3 regions of the Rhodovulum viride genome follow, and region 3 is predicted to be linked to each of the others. Evidence: riboswitches for the same ligand, from Rfam matches in the RefSeq annotation. Region 3 holds a riboswitch; each other region holds the start of a gene.
What was found. A riboswitch is a leader RNA that binds a small molecule or an ion and turns the genes downstream of it on or off. The one in region 3 is predicted to bind cobalamin.

Region 1: linked by a shared signal. The riboswitch ahead of BYZ73_RS07290 (DUF1636 family protein) and the one ahead of BYZ73_RS23570 (ABC transporter substrate-binding protein) in region 3 are both predicted to bind cobalamin.
Region 2: linked by a shared signal. The riboswitch ahead of BYZ73_RS03345 (hypothetical protein) and the one ahead of BYZ73_RS23570 (ABC transporter substrate-binding protein) in region 3 are both predicted to bind cobalamin.

The regions. Positions count from the first base shown of each region.
Region 1 covers NZ_MUAV01000006.1:207,604-211,899, forward strand. Annotated here, with positions in the region: gene cobN (cobaltochelatase subunit CobN) at 1-370, opposite strand, end outside; gene cobW (cobalamin biosynthesis protein CobW) at 381-1,418, opposite strand; gene BYZ73_RS07290 (DUF1636 family protein) at 1,415-1,798, opposite strand; cobalamin riboswitch at 1,923-2,145, opposite strand; gene tcuA (FAD-dependent tricarballylate dehydrogenase TcuA) at 2,167-4,296, opposite strand, start outside.
Region 2 covers NZ_MUAV01000003.1:124,490-128,785, forward strand. Annotated here, with positions in the region: gene BYZ73_RS03335 (ABC transporter substrate-binding protein) at 1-1,451, opposite strand, end outside; gene nikR (nickel-responsive transcriptional regulator NikR) at 1,578-2,042, shown strand; gene BYZ73_RS03345 (hypothetical protein) at 2,065-2,433, opposite strand; cobalamin riboswitch at 2,465-2,676, opposite strand; gene metH (methionine synthase) at 2,795-4,296, shown strand, end outside.
Region 3 covers NZ_MUAV01000012.1:2,165-6,460, forward strand. Annotated here, with positions in the region: gene BYZ73_RS11480 (hypothetical protein) at 1-744, shown strand, start outside; cobalamin riboswitch at 1,024-1,214, shown strand; gene BYZ73_RS23570 (ABC transporter substrate-binding protein) at 1,331-2,326, shown strand; gene BYZ73_RS11490 (FecCD family ABC transporter permease) at 2,323-3,381, shown strand; gene BYZ73_RS11495 (ABC transporter ATP-binding protein) at 3,378-4,139, shown strand; gene BYZ73_RS11500 (pseudoazurin) at 4,151-4,296, shown strand, end outside.

The sequences.
Region 1 (4,296 bases), on a different contig from region 3:
CGGGGCGCCCGTCCGCGGGCAGCACGGCCAGCGCGATGCCATGCGCGCGGGCCAGCGCCCCGATCTGGGTCAGCCCGTACTCCCAATAGGCGCGCCCGCCGATCAGCCGGATCAGGATGCCCTTCGCCCCCGAAAGCGTGCGCTCGGCATAGGTATCGACCGAGAGCGGATGGATCAGGGCCGCGAGATTGGCCAACCTGAGGGTGGGCATCCGGCCTTCGGGGCCGCCGCCGCGATGCCAGCCCGCCGCGAAGGCCCCGAGATCGCTGTCGGAAAAGGACAGCACCGCCAGATCGGCCGGGTCCTGACCCAGATCCGTCGGAACGGCGGTTTCCTCGAGCCCGTGGCTTTCGCGGAAGACGACATGCATGGGGGCGGCCTCAGGCGCTCAGAGCCGCGCGGATCGCGCCTTCGTCGATATCGTCATGCTCGGCGATCACGACAAGCCGGGTGGCGCGGGTCTCGTCCGGCGCCCAGGGCCGGTCGAACTGATGGCGCACCCGCGCGCCCACCGCCTGCACCAGAAGCCGCATCGGTTTGCCCGCGACCGCGACATGGCCCTTGACCCGCAAGATGTTCTGCGTGCGCGCCAGAGCCTCGATCCGGGCCGAGAGCGCCTCGGGGTCGTCCTGTTCGGGCAGATCGATCACCACGCTTTCGAATTCGTCATGGTCATGCTCGGCGCCGCTGTCGTGATGGCTGGGCCGGGCGTCCAGATCATCCTCGGCGGCCGCGCCAAGTCCCAGGATCACGCGCGGATCGACCGCGCCTTCGGTCACCTCGACCACGGGCAGCGGGCGCGGCGCCTCGGCCTCGATCACGGCGCGGGCGGCGGCCACGCCTTCGGGCCCGGCCAGATCGGGCTTGGTCAGCAGCACGATATCGGCGCAGGCGATCTGGTCCTCGAAGACCTCGGACAGCGGCGTCTCGTGATCGAGGCTGTCATCGGCGGCGCGCTGGGCATCGACCGCGGCGACATTCGGCGCGAAGCGGCCCGCGGCCACGGCCTCGGCATCGGCCACCGCGATCACCCCGTCGACGGTGATGCGCGAGCGGATCGCGGGCCAGTCGAAGGCCTTCAGCAGCGGTTTCGGCAGCGCCAGCCCCGAGGTCTCGATCAGGATGTGGTCGGGGCGCGGGTCAAGCTGCAACAGCGCCTCCATGGTCGGGATGAACTCGTCGGCGACGGTGCAGCAGATGCAGCCATTGGCAAGCTCGACCACGTTCTCGGCCGGGCAGTCGGGCAGGGCACAGCCCTTCAGGATCTCGCCATCGACGCCGACATCGCCGAATTCGTTGACCAGGACGGCCAGCCGGCGGCCGCCCGCATTCTGCATCAGGTGGCGGATCAGCGTGGTCTTGCCCGAGCCGAGAAAGCCGGTGACGACGGTGACGGGAAGCTTGGCGAGATCGGTCATTTCAGGGCCTCCATGGGCGGGATGCGGGCAATGCAGTTCTTGCGGAAATGCTCGGGGCGTTCGCGCCAGGGCACGAGCCCGTCGGCGGCGTCGCGATAGGCACGGGCGCCCTCGGCGAGGATGGGCGCGCCGGTCGTCTCGTCGAAATTGCCATAGACATAGGTCCAGCGGCCCGGCCCCCGCAGCGCGACGGTGCAACCCGAGGCACAGGCCGAGAGGCATTCGACGGGCACAAGGCGCACGCCGTCGGGCAAGCCATGGGCGCGGAGGGCCTCGTGAAGCAGGCTGCCCGGACGGGGGGTATCGGGATCGGCGGGCTGGCGGCGCTTGCAGGTCGTGCAGACCAGCAGCTCGACCGGGGCGGGTTCGGGCGCGCTCATGCCGGACAGGCCCGGCGGCAGAAGGAAACGGAAACACTCATCGTCGGGCCCCACTTGGTCGGGGGACAAGGGCGAAGCGCGGGCAGAGCCGAAGCCGGACCCGACACCGGAACACCCCGTCCGGTTCACGTCGTTCGGGCTGGCAGGTCTCCCGGCTTGCGGATGTCAGAGGCGGGGCCTCTGGCGGCGGCCCTGCCTTCCCAGCCTCATCGGGCCAGTGGCATCGGGCGGCCTCTCCGGTCACGGTCGCGGGGGCGGCTGCGCTTGAAGGCCCGATGCATCGACTCCGGCCTCTGGCGCATTCCCTTTTCACCCGTCCTGAGGCGGGCACCAGCGCCGCGTGTCATGCCCGCCCCGCGCGGGTCTTGTCAAGCGCGATGGTCGGGGCCGGGGCGGCGGGCGGCCTCTTCGCCCGCATGGCGGATCAGGGCGAGGCTGCGAAACCCGCCATGGCCGAGCTTGCCGAAGGGCAGCGCCAGCACCAGCCCCAGCACCGCGCCCAGATGGAGCGCCAGCATCAGCCCCATGGCGGCGCCGTCGCGCAAGGCCAGAAGCGCAAGGCCCGAGGCGGCGACGATGGCAAGCTGCGCCCGAAGCCCGCGATTGGCGGCCTGCATGCGCGGCGCGGCCGGTCGGCGGTCGGCGGTCCGGTGCCAGCGTTCGAGCCCGGCGAGCCCGGCCAGCATGGCGATGCCGCCAAGGCTGCCCAGCAGCACGGGCGCGCTGGCCAGCGGATAGGGCGCCAGCGCGCCGCCAAGATGCAGGACGGCTCCGGCAAGGGTTGCGAGCGCGGTCAGCGCGGTGCCTGTGACCAGCAGGTGATGGCTCCAGCGCCGCGCCCGCCCGACCGGGCCGTGCGCCCCGTCGCAGGCGCGTGCGGCCCCGAGATTGGCCAGCGTCAGCGCATCGCGGCAGCCCCGGCCGAGGCTTTCAAGCGACGGCCGGGCGGGTGGGCCGCCGGTTGCGCGCCAGAACCGCCAGAGCCGCAGCCCGAGGCCAAGACCGGCCCCCGCGAAGGCCAGTGCCGCGCCGCCCGCCATCGCCGCGTGTGGGATCACCGCATAGAAGGCGCCCGGCCCGTTTCGGGCGGAAAAAAGAACTCCGGGCGGGAGCAGGATCAGGGCGGCCAGCGGCGGGCCGATCAGGCATATCAGGAAGATCAGGTCGGGCAGGCGCGGGGGCAGCCCTGCTGCGTGATCGGCGGCGCGCGCGGCGGCCAGCGCCGCGGGCAGGTTGACGGCCAGCGCATGGGGCGGCGCGTATTGGCAGTCGTAATGGCAGGACCGGCAGTCATGGCAGAGATGGGCCAGATGGCGCAGATCGCCCGCCGCGAGGCTTGGGCGCCGCCGGGCCGCCGGAAAGACCGCGCAAAGCCCGGTGCAGAAGCCGCAGGTGTTGCAGATGTTCAGCGCGCGGGCGGCCTCGGCCCAGGGCTCGGGCTCTGGCGGAGCGGGGTCCGTCGCCGCCGGGGCCGGAACGGCGGCGGGGCGCGGGCGGTTGGCGGCGGGGCCCGCAAGCGCGGCCGCGCCTGCCCCGGCGATGCGGCCGAAGACGCCGCCGACGGTCAGCCCGGTGCCGGAAAGATAGCCCTCGCCCAGCACCGCGCCGGTCATCGCGGCGCCCGCGGCAAAGACCCGGTGCGCGGTGCCGCCGCCCGCGAGCCGGACCCGCGCGGTCGCGTCGACCGCGACCCCGTGGCGGGTAAAGCCGAGCCCCGGCACCAGCGGGATCGCCGCGACGGGCGACCCGGTGAGGGGCACGCCGTCGGGGCGGCTTCGGGGCGGGTCGAGCGGGGCGTCTTCCGTTGCTGTCTGCAGCGTCCGGGTCAACCCCTCGGCATCGATGCCGCAGAGCCGGGCGAGTTCGGTCGGGCTGTCGGCGGCAAGCGGCGGGTAGAGGAGCGGCGGCAGCCGCCGGGCGCCCTCGGCGTCGAGGATCAGCCAGGCGCGCGGATCGGCGCGCTCTGCCAGCGCCCGGCCCCAGACCGAATAGCGCGCCGATCCGGTCTCGGCGCCCTCGTCGCGGAGCCGCCGCCCGTCCGCGTCGACGACAAGGCCGACCTGCATCCCGTCGGCGCGGCTGACGATGCCCGCGTCGTCCCGTGGCGCGCGCGCATCGACGGCGACCAGATGCCCGTCGCCGGGCTGCCCGGCCGTCTTTGCGCCATGGGCCATCAGCCACAGAAGCGGTGCGCCCTGCTGATGCGGCGTGCCGCGATTGGCGAACGCATCCGCGCCGGGGCCGAGATGGCGGATCAGTTCGGCCCGGTTGGCGCCGTAGCCGCCCGAGGCGAGGATCAGCGCCCCGGCCTCGAGGGCGCGGGGACCGTCGGGCGTTTCGGCGGTCAGGACCAGCGTGCGATCCTCGGCCCAGCCTTGGGGAAGCGCTTCGATCCGCCAGCCGCAAAGGATCTCGACCCCCAGCCCTTCGGCGCAACGGACAAGCGTGTTGGTCAGCGCCTGCCCGCCGCCCCGGAAGAAGGCGGTGCGGCGCGAGAA
Region 2 (4,296 bases), on a different contig from region 3:
TGGTCGATATTGATCAGCCAGGCCCAGGCCGCGTCGCCCTTCGCGCCAAAGCCGGTGGTCCCGTCCCATTGCGCGGCGCGCCATTCGGGCAGCGAGGCCTCGAAGGTCTCTGCGGCTTCGGCGGCGGCGAGATGGGCGTCGACCGCCGGGTTTTCGTAAAAGCCCGGATTGTACCAGCCCCGGCCGGCAAAACCGCTGTCATAGAGGTTGAACACCTCCGACGGGTCGTGCGAGCCCCAGCCGAAGACCACCGGCTCGGAATGCATGAGCCGCCCGATCTCGTCCCAGCTCCGGCCGTCGGGGATCGCCCGGATGCCGACCGGTTTCAGCGCCTCGGCGACCCCCAGCGCCAGCGCCTGCCGCACCGAGTCGGAGGCCGGGTAGACCAGCCGGAATTCGGCCTCGAGCCCGTCCTTTTCGCGCAGCCCGTCGCCATCGGCATCGGTCCAGCCCGCAGCCGCCAGCGTGGCGCGCGCGGCGTCGGGGCCGGTCTCGGTCAGGCGGTCCTCGGGGTTATCCCAGGGCAAACCGTCGGCCGGGCCATGGGCGGGGGCGCCATGGCCGTTGACCGCCAGCGCCAGCAGCGCGGTCCGGTCCACCGCCTGATCGACCGCCACCCGGATGGCGCGGTCGGCGGTGACATCGTTGCCGATCGGCACGCCCTCGGCGGTCCGGCCGCCCGCGGGCCGCATCGGGAACATCACCCCGCGATTGTCGACGCTTGGCACATGCAGCACCTGCATCCCCTCTGGCGCGGCATCGGCCTCGGCCGGGGGCACGGCGACGATCTGCGCCGCGCCGGTACGCGCCAGCGCCAGCCCCGTCGCCTCGGCCCCGAAGACGAAGGTCACGCGCGGAAACGGGATGTCGGGGCCGTGCCAATAGGGGTTCGGCGCGACGATCAGCTGTTCGCCCTCGCGCCATTCGACCAGGCGGAACGGCCCGGCGCCGACCGGGTGGCGGGCGTAATCCGGCCCGTAGGATGCCTTTGGCACGATCCCCAGCGTCGCCAGATCTCCGGTGAAGGTGATCTGCGGGTGGCGGAGTTCCAGCTCGACCGTCAGCGGGCCGGTAGCGCGGGCCTCCTTCAGCACCTTGAGATCCGTCAGCCCGTCGCCGTCGCGCGCGGCGTTGAAGGTGAAGGCCACGTCCTCGGCGGTCAGGGGCGTTCCGTCCGAAAACCGCGCATCGTCGCGAAGCGTGACGGTCCAGGTCAGACGGTCGTCCGACAGCGACCAGCCGGTCGCCAGATCGCCCGCCAGCGACAGGTCGGCCGCGCGCCTGAGCAGCGTTGCCTGAAACAGCGGATTCCCGTAGCGGCCCCAGCCCATGATCGGGTCGAAACCGGTCTCGGGTTCGCCGCCCACCGCCAGCACCAGCGGCGGGGCGGCCTCGACAGCCAGCGGCAGACTCAGCGAAACGGCAAGGGCCAGGAAGGACAGAGGGCGCATGAGGACTCGGTATGATTTATGCCTCCCATCTTCATACGCCCGGCGCGGCGGGAATGCCAAGCGCGGTTCTGTGCCTTGTTTGCCCCGCGCTCCGGAGGCAAAGTCGCCGCAAAGCGGGAGGGGCCCATGCAGCGCATCACGATCACCATCGAAGACGACCTGCTGGAGGCGCTCGACGCCTTCATGGACCGGTCTGGCGCGTCGAACCGGTCCGAGGCGCTGCGCGACCTGATCCGCCGGGGGCTTGACCAGGACGCGCCCGAGACCGCCGAATGCGTGGGCGTCGTGACCTATGCCATGGACCCCGCGCAGCGCGATCTGGGGCGGCTGGTGCCAGAAAGCCGCCAGCAGCACCATGACGCGGCCATCGCGGCGCTGTCGGTGCCGCTTGACCATCACGCGGCGGTCGAGGTGGCAGTGATGCGGGGCACGGTGGGCTCGGTCCAGGCCTATGCCAACAGCCTGTTCCTGCAGCGCGGCGTGCGGCACGGCCAGACCGTTCTGATCCCGGTGCGGACCGAGGTCGAGTTCCACCTGCATGGCGAGCGGGCGCATACCCACGATCACCTGCGGGTGCTGGACCGATTCTGACCCTGTCCGCGAAGGGTCCGGGCTAAAGCCTGAGCCGCCGCGCCCGGGCGCCGCCCCGGCGGCATGGGCGGGGCAGGGCCAGATCCAGCGGCCGGGGCGGCATCGCGCGGATCTGCACCAGCAGGCGGCGGAACTCGTCCAGCGCGGCCGTGGCCGGACCCGGTGCCGCCTGCGCCTCGGCGGCGCGGGCGGCGGCGGGCAGATCGGCCCGGCCGGGCAGGCTGCCCAGCCATTGCATGAAGCCAAGCTGGCCCAGCTCGCGCGCCCGCGGCCCCGTCTGGGGGCAGGCGGCAAGCCGCATCAGCACCATCTCCAGCATCGCCGGCAGACCGGCCCCGCCCGGAACCTCGTCACGAAAAACCGGGCCGCGCCGGCCCCTGATGTCATCCATCGCGGATCTCCTTGCCGGGGCACCCCGCCCGGGTTCACACGCTTGGATGGCAGGTCTCCTGGCTTGCGGGTCATCGCCGCCCCGACCCTTCCCGGACCGTTCGGTCCAGTGGCCGTCTCGGGGGGCTCTCCGCCTACAGTTGCGGGGGCAGCCGCGGATTTGCCGGAGGTTCCGGCGGACCGCGTTCCCTTTTCACCCGCGCGGCCGGCAAGGCCTGCGGGAACCATCGCCACAAGCGCTACCCGGCCGGGCGGGCGGCTGTCAATGGCGCAGAATATCGGCCGTGAATGTGAGCCGGGCTCATAAAGATCCTGACAAACATGAATTGGACAGGCGCGGCCGAAGGCCATATCTGCCGTCCATGACCCAATCCGCGCCCCGCCCCGCCCGCCATTCGCCTGTCTTCGAGACCCTTCGCACCGCCGCCGCCGAGCGGATCCTGGTGCTGGACGGGGCGATGGGCACCCAGATCCAGAAGCTCGGCCTGACCGAGGACGATTTCACCGGTTCTGGCGGCGGCTGCGCCTGTCATCTGCACGGCGACAAGCCGCAGAAGGGCAACAACGACCTTCTGAACCTGACGAATCCCGACGTGATCGAAGAGATCCACTACCGCTATGCGATGGTTGGCGCCGATATCGTCGAGACCAATACCTTTTCCTCGACCGCCATCGCCCAGGCCGATTACGGGCTGGAAGACAAGGTCTTCGCGCTGAACGAGGCGGGTGCGCGGCTGGCCCGCAAGGCGATGGACCGGGCCGAGGCCGAGGACGGGCGGCATCGCTTCGTCGCGGGCGCGCTGGGACCGACGAACCGCACCGCCTCGATCAGTCCCGACGTGAACAACCCGGGCTACCGGGCCGTGACTTTCGACGACCTGCGGATCGCCTATGCCGAACAGCTGCACGGGCTGATCGCGGGCGGCATCGACCTGGTTCTGATCGAGACGATCTTCGACACGCTGAACGCCAAGGCCGCGATCTTCGCCTGCGAGGAGGTCTTTGCCGAACAGGGCCTGCGCCTGCCCGTCATGATCTCGGGCACCATCACCGACCTGTCGGGGCGGACGCTGTCGGGCCAGACGCCCACGGCCTTCTGGCATTCGGTGCGCCATGCCCGGCCGCTGACCATCGGGCTGAACTGCGCGCTGGGGGCCGATGCGATGCGCCCGCACCTGGCCGAGCTTTCGGCCGTGGCCGACACGCTGATCTGCGCCTATCCCAATGCCGGGCTCCCGAACGAGATGGGCGACTACGACCAGACACCCGATGAGATGGCGGCGCTGGTCGCGGGCTTTGCGAAGGACGGGCTGGTCAATATCGTCGGCGGCTGCTGCGGGTCGACCTATGACCATATCGCGGCGGTGGCAAAGGCGGTTCGGGGCCATGCCCCTCGCAAAATCCCAGAGATCGCGCCGAAGATGCGGCTCTCGGGGCTCGAACCCTTCACCCTGACCGACGACATCCCCTTCGTGAATGTGGGCGAGCGGACGAACGTCACCGGCTCGGCCCGGTTCCGCAAGCTGATCAAGGAACAGGACTACGCCACCGCTCTGGATGTCGCGCGCGATCAGGTCGAGAACGGCGCCCAGATCATCGACGTCAACATGGACGAGGGCCTGATCGACAGCAAACAGGCGATGATCGACTTCCTGAACCTCGTCGCGGCCGAGCCCGACATCGCCCGCGTGCCGGTGATGATCGACAGCTCCAAGTGGGAGGTGATCGAGGCGGGCCTGAAATGCGTGCAGGGCAAGCCGGTCGTCAACTCGATCTCGATGAAGGAGGGCGAAGAGGCCTTCCTGCACCATGCGCGGCTGTGCCGGGCTTACGGCGCGGCGGTGATCGTGATGGCCTTCGACGA
Region 3 (4,296 bases):
CAGATCTGGCTGAATTCAGAGGCGTATTTCAGGGCTGCGCTCGAACGCCTTGTCAAGCGTAGCCCCGAAGTTTATGGAAATGAGGACTTCACTTCTTTCTACAAAAGAATGATGGAAATGCACGGCGACCGCTGGATCGGCGGCGCCATCTTCCTCGCGCTGCCCACTTTCTTCTTCATCGCCGCCTGCATCTGGCCTCGCTACCGGCCCATCCGGTTCAACCGCAAACTCGGGATCGCCTACACCTGGTCCTGGGGGCGCTTCTTCCTCAGCCGGAGTGATCCGTCTTTGGGGCTGGGCCGGGGGGTAGGAGATTTCGAGCCCATGCTCCGCCGTCTCACCATTGTCACGGCAGGCATGGGCACCCCGGACAGCCACAGCATCGGTGCGCTTGTCGTGAGGCTGCGCCACCACCGGTGGACACGCCACAAGGAAAGCTGGGCTCTCGGCGTATTCCCCCCGGCTTGCATCGGCCAGAACAGTCAGATTTCAATTGCGATCAGCGATTTCCTGACCAATCCCGTGCGCCCGGACTGGTGCGATGCACTGGAATGGCAGCCCTCGCCCCTCTTCTGGGCGCATCGTCTGGCTCTGAGGGTCGTAAACTTCTCGGTGCTGCCCGCCTGGTGGCCGCGCCGGACCCGGAAGATGATCCGACGCCATCTCGAGATCCGTGTCGCCGAAGAGAAGGCCGCTGCCGAAGCACGCGAAGCGCTCCGCCGCAGGGCGAACGGGATGGACTGAGACAGGCGCGATCCCGAAACTCGCAACCATATATGCTGGACTTGTCCAATATCGCGGGCGCGAGACTGAATGCCCGCTTTTCGCTTTCGACCTGTCCATCGGGATTGTTGAGTGAACGTCGGCAATCGGCAGCGAACGGCCAGGCTCGCTCGGGGGTTAAACCGCGCTGCCTCGGGGTCCCACGTTTGAGTTTCCCCGACCAAGCGGACAACAGGTCTGGCAGTGGCGGCCCATTGCGAAGTCCTCGTCTCCGGCCTCTTGCCCCGCGGACGGAAAGCTGCCAGTGATCGACCCGTCGGTTTCCTTCGGGAATGAAAAGGGAATCCGTGCCGACCTCGGTCGGGAAACGGAACTGCCCCCGCAACTGTAGGCGGCGAGCATCTCTCGATAGGCCACTGGGGTCGCACCCGGGAAGGCGAGAGGCGCAGCGACCCGTCAGTCAGGAGACCTGCCGACGAGAGTGAAACCACGACCGGACGGGGTGTGCCGGGGCGGGATACCTTATGTGGCCGCCCTGCCGTATTCGGTTCGCGTCTCGTCCCGGATGGTCCTGTCTGACGGGACGGATCGGATGAAACGGACTTTCATGATCGCCGCGCTGCTGGTCGGCACAGCCCTGCCCCTGCACGCGCAGGAAACGGAATACCCCCTGACATTGACAAATTGCGGGCTCGAGGTCTCTTTCGACGCCGCCCCGGACAGTGTCGTGACCATCGGCCAGTCGGCGACCGAGATCCTGTACGCGCTTGGCCTCGCGCCGAAGGTTTCCGGCACGTCCGTCTGGTTCAATCCGGTCCTGCCGGAATACGCCGAGGTGAACAGCGGGATCGAGCGGCTGGCCGACAACGATCCCAGCTTCGAGAGCGTGGTCGGCAAGAAACCCGGACTGGTCGCCGTGCAATACGAATGGCACGTCGGCGAAAGCGGCATCGTGGCCACGCGCGGGATGTTCCACGACATCGGCATCCCGACCTACATCCTGCCCGCCGATTGCGACACCAAGGACAATTCCACCGGCGGCGATGGAACGCGCACCGGCGCCTTCGAGACCGCGTCCGTCTACAAGGGGATCCGCGAACTGGCGGCGATCTTCGATGTGCAGCCCGCGGGCGACGCGCTGGTCTCGGATCTGCAGGCCACCGAAAGCGCCGCGATCGCGCGCGCGGAAGACCTTGAACTGCCCGAAGATCTGTCGGCGGTGTTCTGGTTCTCTTCGGCCGATCTCGAGATCGACCCCTATGTCGCCGGGCGGCTCGGGGCGCCGGGCTACATGATGGCGAAGCTTGGGATCGAGAACGTCATCGAGTCCGATGAGGAATGGCCGACGGTCGGATGGGAAAGCATCGCCCGCGCCGATCCCGACATCATCGTCGTCGCCTCCATGGACCGCCGCCGCTTCCCGGCAGACGACGTGGAGAAGAAGCTGGAGTTCCTGCGCACCGACCCGGTCGCGCGCCAGATGACAGCCGTGCGGGACGGGCGGATCGTGCAGATGGACGCCCATGCGATGAGCGCGACGATGCGGTCGATCTACGGGTTGCAGGCGCTGTCCGAGGCGCTTTCGAAGATGTCCTTCGAATGACCATGGAGGCTGCGCCCGTGCGTGCCGTGACATGGCGCGGCCTCTGGCTGGCGCCTGTCGTTCTGGGCATGACGATCCTGGCCGGGACGGCAATCGGCGAGACCCGGTTGCCGTTCGTCACGGTGCTCGGGACGCTGGCAAACCACCTGTGGGGCGCTGGCTATCCGGTGGACGGGATCGAGGCGGGGATCATCTGGAGCTATCGCCTGCCACGCGCCGTGGTGGCGGCGTGTTGCGGGGCAGGGCTGGCGCTGACCGGCGTCGTTCTTCAGGCGCTCTTGCGCAACCCGCTGGCGGATCCCTACCTGATGGGCCTTTCGGCAGGCGCCTCGACCGGGGCGGTGCTGGTGACGGTCGCGGGCCTGGGCGGCGGCGCGATCTCGATGTCGCTTGGCGCACTGACCGGGGCGCTTCTTGCCTTCGGTTGTGTCGCGGTTCTGGCCCGAGCCGTGAGCGGGGATGTGGGAGGCGGACGCGCAACACAGGCCGCCGCCGCCCTCATCCTCGCCGGGATCGCCGGTTCGCAGCTGTTCAACGCGCTGACCGCCTTCATCATCGCCCGGTCTGCCAATGCCGAACAGGCGCGCGGCATCATGTTCTGGCTGATGGGCAACCTTTCGGGGATCAGGTGGGACGACGTGGGCGCCTGCATGGCCGTCTCTGTTGCGGGCGTCGCCCTCTGCCTGTGGCACCGGCGCGGGCTTGACGCCTTCACCTTCGGGGCAGACGGGGCCGCCTCTCTGGGGATCAACGTCCCGGCGCTGCGCGGCAGCCTCATCGCCGCGACCGCCGTCATGGTCGGGGTGCTCGTGTCGAAAGTGGGTGCCATCGGGTTTGTCGGCCTCGTCGTGCCCCATGCCATGCGGTTTCTCGTGGGCGCCCGTCACGACCGGCTGGTGCCTGCCTCGGCGCTGGCCGGGGCGGTGTTTCTGGTCGCTGCCGACGTGATCAGCCGCAGTCTCGTCCCGGGCCAGGTTCTGCCCATAGGGGTGGTGACCGCGCTTGTGGGCGCCCCCGCCTTCGCGCTGATCCTCGTGCACGGAGCGCGCAAATGAAGGTCGAGCTGCGGCACCTGTCGGCCAGGATCCACCGCGCGCCATTGCTGGAGGATATTTCGGTCCGCATCGAACGCGGGGAACTCTTCGGCCTTGTCGGCCCCAACGGATCGGGCAAATCCACGCTGATGCGCTGTCTCGCGGGGCTGCAGCGTCCGACCTCGGGCGGCATTCTGGTGGAGGATGCAGATCTTGCGCGGATGCCCGCCCGGCACCGCGCGCGGCGCATCGCCTTCGTCCAACAACAGGCCGATACGACGGACCGTCTGACCGTTCGGCAAGCGGTGGACCTGGGGCGCATCCCCTACCTCTCTGCCCTGCGGGGATGGGGGCGTTCCGATGAGACCGCGGTCGAGGCCGCTCTGACGGCCGTGGAGATGACCGCCTTCGCCGGTCGTCTCTGGCATACCCTCTCGGGTGGCGAACGCCAGCGCGTCCACATCGCGCGCGCCCTCGCGCAGGATCCAAGGCTCCTGCTCCTCGACGAGCCGACCAACCATCTCGATATCCGGCATCAGCTCTCGCTCATGGCGCTGGTCCGGGCACTGCCCATCACCCGTGTCATCGCGCTGCACGATCTGAACCAGGCCACGGCCTGCGACCGGATCGGCGTGCTGTCCGGGGGCAGGCTTGTCGCGACGGGTCTGCCCCGCGACGTGCTGAACGAGGATCTTCTGGCCGAGGTCTTCGGCGTCGCCGCGACGCGCCATGCCGCTCCGGACGGATCGCCACGCCTTCACTTCTCTCATGCCCTCTAAAGGATCGCCCCATGCGCCTGTTCGTCGGCCTGCTTGCCCTGGTTCCCGTTGCGGGACACGCCGAGACCCATGACGTCAGAATGCTGACCCGCGGCGAGACCGGCGCCATGATCTACGAGCCCGCCTATCTCGAGATCGCACCCGGCGATACCGTGCG